One region of the Lysinibacillus sp. PWR01 genome, then DNA from elsewhere that is predicted to be linked to it. Evidence: riboswitches for the same ligand, from Rfam matches in the RefSeq annotation. Region 1 holds a riboswitch; each other region holds the start of a gene.

Region 1 (3,282 bases):
TTAAAGCCAATATTTAATGTTTTCGGTAAAGACATGCCACCAAGTTTTTCTTGTATTTCTTCGGCGTATGGTATCGAATCAGCCTTTTCACCATAGCAAAAATCACAAGCTTTTAGAGATAGCACATCACCAATCGGTGCTAATAAAAAGCCTACTTCCTGCAATTTCTCTGTGATCTGTTCAGGGGCAGTCGTTGGTATTTTTAAATGAATTTGATGATCTGGTGTATATTCCATCGTCCCCTCTTCCCCAACGACCTCTGCTAACGTCAGCATTTGCTGAGGAGTAAAAAACTTATTGGCCACACCTGGGCTCACTGCTAATTCAAAAATAGATTCTATTTTTTGCTGTACAAGCTTCGGTGTTACGTTGACTGCGTTTGTCCCTTTCACCATTGCGAGTGCCGCTGTAGCCATTTCAAGTGCTGTTTTTTTCGGCTTTGGCGTAGCGGCTATACTGGGTTTATTAAAGCGCCCTGCATTAGGATCAGCTGTAAAGTCATTTCTTGCTGTTCCTGTCTCTTGATTCATTGCCCAAGGTTCATTTTCTTCACGCAAACGTTGATGTGGACGTAATGGTTGTTTTTCTTCCCCCAGGGTATATTTACGTTGGTAACCGCGTGGCGTAATCATCTTATTGTCATAGAAAAATGTTGATGAATTCCCGATAATGACAGTTGTCAGCATACCAATATCATGTTCTAGCATTTCTGCTAGCGTTGTCATGGTCACTTCTTGACGTTCTCGATACGCACTTTTCACAAGCCCTACTGGTGTGTCTGGCGAACGATATTCTAAGAGAATTCGCTGAGCTTCGACAATTTGTCTTGTACGGCGACCACTTTTAGGATTGTATAATGCGATGACAAAATCTGCCATCGCAGCTGCCTCGACACGCTTTGCAATCAAATTCCAAGGTGTTAGATGGTCACTTAAACTGATTGTACAAGCATCATGCATAATGGGTGCACCAAGTATGCTCGCACATGAATTAATCGCAGAAATACCAGGAACAATTTCTACTTCAATTCCTGTTGCTTCTGTCCAGCCTAGCTCGATTAACACCTCATACACTAATCCCGCCATGCCATAAACGCCTGCATCACCACTCGAAATCACCGAGACAATGCTCCCTGCCTCTGCTTGACGAACGGCTTCCTGCGCACGGGACACCTCTTCTGTCATGCCTGTGCTAACAATCGATTTCGCACTAACTAAATCTTGAATCAGCTCTACATAGGTTTTGTAGCCTATAATCATATCACTTTGTTGTAAAGCTTCTACTGCACGTGTCGTAATATGCTTAAAATCTCCAGGTCCAAAGCCTACTACGAAAATTTTTCCTTTTTGCGCCATGTTGTTACCCCTCTTTCACCTTTTCAATCCCTTTAATGGCTGTTGTTTGAGCAGTACGCTGTAATGTACCTTCACGAAGTGTAAAGACATGTTCGTTGTATAAGGATTCATGATGTAAATCTTGTACTAGTGTCCTAGCATGCTCTGTTGATGGCACACGATACCAATTCCCTTGAGGGTAGGCGATTACCACACAGGCATCCTTGCATCGTCCATTACAGCGCGTTCTTGTCGTATGTATTTCTTGATCGAGTGCTTGTCGCTGTATTTCATCTCGAATGGCTAAAGTAATTTCCTCACCATCCTTATTCATGCAACTACTGCCATTGCAAATAAAGAGATGTGTTTTCATCCCCTCTAAATTCCATGTTGTCATCTTCTGTCTCCCCTCATTTGCTTTCTGGAAAAAGAAAAACCTTTACTCTAAACGAAGAGTAAAGGTTTTGTAGAAGCCAAATAAAAACGAATAGCATGAAATAAAGGTACTCGCTTCCGCTTCAACTTCTCCCTCCGAAAAGTTTGCATGCACAATCAAATAAGCAGGTTTCCTGACTTAAGCTTCATTTTACAGTCGCACCTTCCCAAGCTTGCACCAGTGGCTTTGCGATTTCATCAGCTATTACAGTAGCGGGGGCTGTATTGGATTTTCACCAATTTCCCTATTATCTCGAGCTATTCGAGCACTTATTGACGTTTTATATGAAATTTTTATTAGTATTTTAAATAGAAAACTGTCTTAATCATATCTTATTATTTTAAAATTTCAATATTTCTTTAAAAATTTATGACAAATTTATCAATTTTGAAGTGAACTGGGGTATAAAATTTATACAATATCCATCATTAGCACAATGAATATTATCAGAATATTCGCTGTTGACCTTTAATTAAAAAAATTTTATAAAAAGGTATAGCATATTTATGGAAAATCATGTTACACTTTGTCGTGAAATCTCACAATTGAATGTTTTTCGGTGTAAAATGCTTGGCATTTTGCTTAAAAGGGAAGCCGGTTTGAGTCCGGCGCGGTCCCGCCACTGTAATAGGGAGCTTTATAGAATATGTCACTGTCCAACGGATGGGAAGACCTATAAAGTATTGAACTAGAGCCAGGAGACCTGCCGAAAAATAGGTGATCGTTTCAGCCTACGAGGATAGGTGTGCGGCTTAGCAGATGAGAATGTTATTTGCTTTTTTAGCTATGCACTTTTCCACCAACGGAGAAGTGCTTTTTTATTTACGCACGCTACATTCTAAAAATCTATTAATTAGTTAGGAGGAAAGCTTTTTGAAATTTTCATGGTGGAAACTTAGTTATTTTTTATTGGCCTTTTTAATTGTGCCAAAACGTGCCTTTGCGATGCATATCATGGAAGGTTTTTTGCCAATCGAATGGGCGATTTTTTGGTGGGTCATCTCTATTCCTTTTATAGTTCTAGGATTGCGCTCTATTCGCAAAACAATTGATGAAAATCCTGAAACAAAGATGCTTTTAGGGCTTTCAGGAGCCTTTGCTTTTGTGCTATCTGCCTTAAAAATCCCTTCTGTTACAGGTAGCTGCTCTCACCCAACTGGTGTTGGACTTGGGACAGTTCTCTTTGGCCCTCTAGCCATGAGTGTAATTGGAACAATCGTTTTATTATTCCAATCTTTATTATTAGCACATGGAGGAATCACGACTTTAGGGGCGAACGCCTTTTCGATGGCTATTGTAGGTCCTTTTATTGCTTACTTTGTCTTTAAAGGAGCACAAAAAGTAGGTTTGTCATTTTCACTAGCCGTATTTTTCGCAGCTATGCTTGGTGATTTAGGTACATATGTTGTGACTTCTGTACAACTAGCACTAGCCTTCCCTTCAGAAGTTGGAGGCTTTATGGCATCCTTTACAAAGTTTGCAGGTATTTTTGCCTTAACTCAAATTCCTTTA
Region 2 (3,282 bases), on a different contig from region 1:
CTAGCTGATTCGAATAACTGAAAGAATTTTCTAACAGTTTCGCAACTGGGATGACACCACTTGCACGATTCAGTATCTCTTTAATTGGATCCCCTAAAGGGCGTAAATCTGTTAAGTTGACCCCAACCCCACCACCAAGGCGTGATAGCTCTAAACAATAGCCAATGTTTTCGGCAATACTATTCATGGAGTCATCCATTGATAATTTAAAGCAGCTTACTAATTCACCACGTGCTTTCTTGCCACTATTCAATGCAGTTGGTGTGGCAGGTTGATAGGCTTCCATCATCGCTTCGACAGAACGTTCTGCTAAAGCTGTGTTGCCTTGAGCTAAATACAAAGCAATAATAACAATACGATCCTCATATTTTTCTAAAATCTCTTCGCCGTCACGACTTTTCATAGCATAGCTATCATAAAACTTGCTGGCGCTCATAAAGGATGGGAAACGGAAATTATAATCATAGGCTTTTTTATACAACTTCTTAATAAATTCCATTTCGTACATGTCGATAAATGCTTTCTCATAGTAGCCCTCATCAACTAAATAGCGGATTTTTTCCTCAATATCTATAAAATAACGCAAACGTACGTTGACATACTCTAAAAAGTAGCGGCGCGTAGCTTCACGATCTTTTTCTAACTCAAGTAATCCAGTTGTACTATAACGATTCAGTACGTCATTATTAAGCTTTAAATAGGTTTTCATCTCATTACCCTCGTTTCATAAAACGTTTGTATTGCTTCATAATCTGTTTGATTGCCTCGTAAATCTAATTTCCTTACTAAGGGTACATGATAGGTAGTAGCAATTTTCTCACCAGCAGCGCCAAATACATGATGGCCAAAGTTACTATTGCCACTGGCAACTACTCCTTTACAAAAATCTCTGTTTTTTTCTAAAAAGCGTTGCACCTTCGCTGGAATGTCACCTAAACCATCTGTGTAGGTAATTAAAAGATACGGCTTATTCAGTCGCAATTCTTCAGAGAGCTCGATAGCTTCTGCCTTTAATTTGGATACAACATTTCGGACATTGCCTGTACGACTTGCATAAACGATCATAGGGTAATCAACTCAATTTGAGAAACAATTTCCTGAACATCTCCTATAAAGGTTTCATTCATTTCTAAAACAGGCACACTTAAAAAACCTGCATCTATAATGGTTTGCTTAGCTTGTTCATCGTGATCAATGTTAACAATTTCTGCTTCAAGTCCTGCACGTTGTAATTCAGATTTTACCCACAGGCATTTTGGACAAATTGTTTTCGTATAAAGTTTCATAGAAATCCCTCTTTTCATAAAATAAAAAGGCTATCTCTTTAAGAGAGATAGCTAAAATGGAAACGTTAACATACTAAAAATACCGACGTTCCCATCTCTTAATCCCCGAAGAAATGATTAATTTGTTTTAGAAAGGCAGGTCTCCTGGCTTTGCTTCATTCTCTGATTTCCTTCCCATGCGCATGCACAGTGGATGCTATCATCGTCAGCTTAACAGTTGCGGGGACAGCGTCGGAATTGTACCGAACTTCCCTTTTAAACTACATATAGTAGTACCTTAGTAAAACGAACACAATATATTGTTGTTGTTCAATAGTTTTAAGTTTACCATCCTTCAAATGAAAAGTAAATCTAGATTCTAAACTTCTTTATTTTTGGATTATTCAGTATTTTTGATTATGTAGTTCGAAATAGATTATCACTAATTACTTATACCTAAACAAAATAGATATTTTAAACGATGTACGAGATTTTCTATTAAATTCTATCTACAGTAAAACTATTCATTTATAGAATGCCTAAAATAATCTTGAATAGCTATGGAAACAGTCTATATTCTGAAGAAAAATAGACTGTTTGACACTACGAACATCTATTAGTGCTTTACAATAAACAGGGCCAATTCCTTATAAAATTCCGGCGTTGCAGCAGAATTTGTATGAAATTGAGGATTATATTTGGATAAAAGCTTATATAATTTAGTTGCAGTTAATAGATTCTGTTCTCTATCGTAAGCCCTAAAACGATCATAGACCTCTTTCACTTTCCCATTTACTGAATGAGAAAAGTAATATTGCACTTCTTTATCCTCTAAGTAGTCTAGTTGCCACTTGTAACATATTAAATTTGTGAGGAAAAACATTTCTAATGCTGGCATTTCCCCACCTTTCATTAGCAATGTCATGCCATAATCAAAGGCATTTTCTAACCATTTCACTCCATGACGGTCCCTGTAAAAACGAATTAATTTTTGTAGACCATGCCCTTGTTCTTTCACAAGATACGAGTGAATATTCGTATTTCCAGCATTTCTTTCCCATTCATCAAGAGAAAATTTATATTTTCTTATCAGTTTCATCCAAAGCTTTTGAAGTTTCTCTTCAGAAATAGCGTGTGTTTGTTTATTCCACTTTAAAAGTTTCTCTAAATATTCTAATACAAAGCATCTCTCTAGCTCAAAATGATCCAAATTACTAAATAGAGTATGTTGATCAATATCAATGCTATCCTCTAAAATTTTTTCATCTATCAGCATTCTATTGCCCCGACTAACTCACGTTTTATATTTAAATAGGCATAATTAATATTTTTGTAATCATCAGGATTTTCTTGTATTAATATTTTGATATAAACTTGTAGGGAAATCATGTGCTCACTAGAAAGGTTGTTCATTATTTGCTGCTTTAACTGATTTTCATAAAATAAAATTGAATGTGATGTCATCTTGTTCACTCCTATTCGTTCATAAAAAAAACATCTTTCCCCTTAGGTAAGATGCTAGCTATGACTTAAATACTACATAGTTCTTCAACCAATATAAAATAAGTCGTCTATACTGAATAGAGACCCTTTTCTTGGTTGTCGCACTATGAGTATGATGAAGGTAATTCGTCACACTCAACACCCCCTATCCTCGTAGGTTTTTTGGCTGTACTAGACAAAGGCAGGTCTCCTGGCTTATGATCATCACACATTTTCCCTTCCCATTACATGACATAACAGTGGCTTTGAAAATGTACTCCGAATTACAGTTGCGGGACAGCGCCGGATTTTCACCGAACTTCCCTTTTAAACAAACTCATTATGAATTTGTACCTTTATCCTGTTATTCCGTTTTTTATAGTATAACATATCAATCTCTTTGCTAACTTACTTCGCACATCACTACAAACAAGAAACCATCTACCTTTTAAATAGTAGATGGTTTCAACGTTTATCAATAGAAAATCCACTTGTTTTTACTTTTTTACTGTCGCATTACGATCTTGAAAGAAAT
Region 3 (3,282 bases), on a different contig from region 1:
TGAGCGTGATCATCATGGCTTACTTACAGGCTTCCCTGTAACAAATGTTCATTTTACACTGCTAACAGGTCGCGGGCATAATGAACATACATCGGGCGGCGATTTCCGAGAAGCTAGTTTCCGTGCGCTGCGCCAGGGACTAGAGCAAGCCCAAAATGTTCTACTTGAACCCTATTATCGTTTTAAAATGAAGGCTTCAAACGACTTTATCGGCCGCATGATGACTGACATTCAGCAAGCAGCAGGCACATTCGATGACCCGATATTATCCGAAACAGATGTGGTGCTAACAGGTCGCGCGCCCGTTGCCACTTTAATGAGCTACAGCACAACCTTTGCTGCCTATACAAATGGGAAAGGTGCACTCACACTCCAATTCGATGGCTATGATATGTGTCATAATACAGAGGAAGTAATTGCACAGATTGGCTACGATAAAAATGCCGACCCTGAATATAGTTCCTCCAGTATTTTTTGTGCAAAAGGCAAAGGATATACGGTTCCGTGGCATGAAGCACAGGCAGCCATGCATTGTTTGTAGGGCTGCTCGCTCGGAGGCGTTTTGCCTGCTTTCGCGGGTATTCGTCGCTCAAGCGCGAGTATTTCACTTGCTTCCGCGGGTATTCGTCGCTCAAGCGCGGGTATTTCACTTGCTTCCGCGGGTATTCATTGCTCAAGCGCGAGTATTTCACTTGCTTCCGCGGGTATTTCTTGCTTGAACGTGAATATATTTCGATCCTGCATTTAAATGAAAGAGGCTGGGACAGAACTCGATTATTTTGAAAAATAACGAAAACAGATAATAACTTTTTCGCTTCAATGAGTAGAGTGTTCCTTCCTAAATCAAAAAAATGTTAGACCCAAATGCAATCGGTCTAACATTTTTTCTTTTTGTCCCAGCCTCTTTTATAGTGCACCGACGGCTTTCTTTGTTGGTTTGTCCATCAAATAAGCGGGTTCTACTATCACGTAGTCATGCTTGTTCGTAAAATCAATCAGTACCTTGCCTGGGCGACTTTTTAAAATTTGTAGATGATCAATTAAGTGCAGTAAGAGCTCGTGCCCATTGCCGCGTGGATGCCAGTTGAAGTGATAATCATTTAACGCTTGCACCGCTTCAATAAACTGGGCATATTCCTGCTGCACGAATGCGATGAGTTTGTCATGGTGAGGTGCCAAATCGTGTAAATATGTTTCATAAAAGCGCATGACAATCGAGCATAATAAGTCATTGACACGAGCGGCACTTAAAACAGGCTTTGGCTCCAATGTTAGACGATCAAGGTTAGGCTTTGCGCGTGTTGAATCAATGCGCGTAATTAAGTGATACGCTTCCCCATTGACTTCATAGACAATCGGATTGGTCGGCATATACATCATAAAATGATTGGTCTTTGTTTTCAGTTCATCTGTTAATGCTGCTTTTGCCAATAGATGACCATCCGCACCCCCATTTTGTATCCAAATAATTTCTTTATTATATAAGATTTGTTCAAAGAAGCGATCGTTGCGAATCAACTTCGTTGCTAATAATTGATCGATCAGCGATTCGACCACCATTCTTGTTTTCGCTTTCTTGGCAACTTCTGTGCGTGGTTGCTTACAAATGTTCATATCTTCATAAGGCGTTTCCAGCGTTGTCGTTACATGAATATTCGTCATACGTGCATCCCCTTTGCGTACATATTTTCAAAACAAAAAGGACTCCCTACGTTTTGAGGAAATCCTTCGCTTTATCTTCTTTCATCACACAATGCCAAACAAACCCTAAGTATGTGTGAACGAGTCCGATTGTGAACCCTTTCATTTACTATGGGCGTTTGACGTACTGTGACGAACAGAGCATTCTGTTTTGTCAACATGCCACCTCCTATTCCTCGTAGGTTACTGGTGTGTACTCGTAACAGGCAGGTCTCCTGACTCATGGTCATCGCTTCCTTTCTCCTTCCCGTCCAAAGACAGTGGTTGCTGAAAAGTCGCTCACATTTACAGTTGCGGGACAGTGTCGGATTTGCACCGACTTCCCTTTTAAGCAAATTGCACGCAATTTACACCTATTACTACACGCTATTCAGTTGGTAAGGAAACGAGAATACCTCGTTTTCCTATTAAAGTATTAAAATTAATTGTAAAGGAGTGCCATTTAGAAGTCAATTCTTGCTCGTTTAAAACACAATTTCATTCACCCAAATGGTCCTACACCTTTTGGAAACCAACAATCCTACTTTGTGGAATAGATGAATTATGTTCAATAACAAATACCTTGGAAAAATGGTCGTAATAGGTTTTATCATGAGCTTTTGGAGATAAAATAATTAACTTTCGATTTAACTCTTTTGCATATAAATGAAATACTTTGTCCTTGCGTTCATCATCTAGTGCGCTATCAAACTCATCAAGTACGATATAGCTTGGGGCAATCGAGAGGTTTTGCAATAAAGCTAAGGCAAAGAGGAGCGAGCTTAACGATTCCTCCCCTCCTGAAACACCTTTACCTACTTTGCCATTTCGTGCTTTTAAGCTAACATCCTCCATAGTACCCTGATGACCAATTTTACGAGCTTTCACATAAAGCAAGTATTTAATGTGCCCTGCCTTCTCTTCTATTCTTTCTTTTTCAATATGTCCCTCAAAATGAAAGATATCCATATACTTTTGGAACAACATATTAATCTTTGTTAAATACATATTAATGGTCGTTTCTAGTTTATCTTCTAAATCTGCTGCAAAGCCCGCATTTTGCTCAAGAAGTATTTCAGCACTTGCTAATTCTGCATTTTTACGCTCAAAATCTTCTTTCATTTTTTCAAAATTTACTTCAGCATGAATATTGACCTTTTCTAGGCGTGCCGCTTCGAAAGCAGCAGCTTTTTCTGCATTACCATGAATTAATCTTGCCTCAGACCATTTAATGGAGATGGATTCATCAACAACACATGCTTCGACAGGTAAAATATGCTCTAATTCCTGTAGTTTTATTACTAGACTTGCTTGGCTAGCCTCTAATTGTTCGATTTTTTCTTGCGCTCTCACCATACGTAGCCGACAGTTTGTTAGATTACTATTTATTAATTCAAGCTCTGATTCATGATTTTGTTTTAGTAATTTTAGTTGACGTTTATCATTGGACAGCTCCTCCAATTGCTCTGTCCATTGCTGATGTTTTCTTTTGGAATCATAAATGGTTTTGCGTAATTCTTTTAACGTTTGTTCCATTTGCTGTAACTGGATTTGTTGCTCTGCCACTGCCCCTAGCTCCTCATAAATGCGGCACTCCTTCTC

The links. A riboswitch is a leader RNA that binds a small molecule or an ion and turns the genes downstream of it on or off. The one in region 1 is predicted to bind cobalamin.
Region 2: another riboswitch for cobalamin. It lies ahead of ACEVFT_RS15590 (glutaredoxin family protein); the one in region 1 lies ahead of ACEVFT_RS06310 ((2Fe-2S) ferredoxin domain-containing protein).
Region 3: another riboswitch for cobalamin. It lies ahead of ACEVFT_RS22245 (hypothetical protein); the one in region 1 lies ahead of ACEVFT_RS06310 ((2Fe-2S) ferredoxin domain-containing protein).

The regions. Positions count from the first base shown of each region.
Region 1 is NZ_JBHERJ010000041.1:15,676-18,957, reverse strand. It holds gene cobJ (precorrin-3B C(17)-methyltransferase) at 1-1,355, opposite strand, end outside; gene ACEVFT_RS06310 ((2Fe-2S) ferredoxin domain-containing protein) at 1,360-1,731, opposite strand; cobalamin riboswitch at 1,877-2,058, opposite strand; cobalamin riboswitch at 2,311-2,495, shown strand; gene ACEVFT_RS06305 (energy-coupling factor ABC transporter permease) at 2,644-3,282, shown strand, end outside.
Region 2 is NZ_JBHERJ010000073.1:172,644-175,925, forward strand. It holds gene nrdE (class 1b ribonucleoside-diphosphate reductase subunit alpha) at 1-709, opposite strand, end outside; gene nrdI (class Ib ribonucleoside-diphosphate reductase assembly flavoprotein NrdI) at 706-1,065, opposite strand; gene ACEVFT_RS15590 (glutaredoxin family protein) at 1,062-1,286, opposite strand; cobalamin riboswitch at 1,404-1,581, opposite strand; gene ACEVFT_RS15595 (hypothetical protein) at 1,882-2,541, opposite strand; gene ACEVFT_RS15600 (hypothetical protein) at 2,535-2,729, opposite strand; cobalamin riboswitch at 2,932-3,120, opposite strand; gene ACEVFT_RS15605 (enoyl-CoA hydratase/isomerase family protein) at 3,245-3,282, opposite strand, start outside.
Region 3 is NZ_JBHERJ010000096.1:32,757-36,038, forward strand. It holds gene ACEVFT_RS22240 (GTP-binding protein) at 1-541, shown strand, start outside; gene ACEVFT_RS22245 (hypothetical protein) at 907-1,662, opposite strand; cobalamin riboswitch at 1,890-2,073, opposite strand; gene ACEVFT_RS22250 (SMC family protein) at 2,197-3,282, opposite strand, start outside.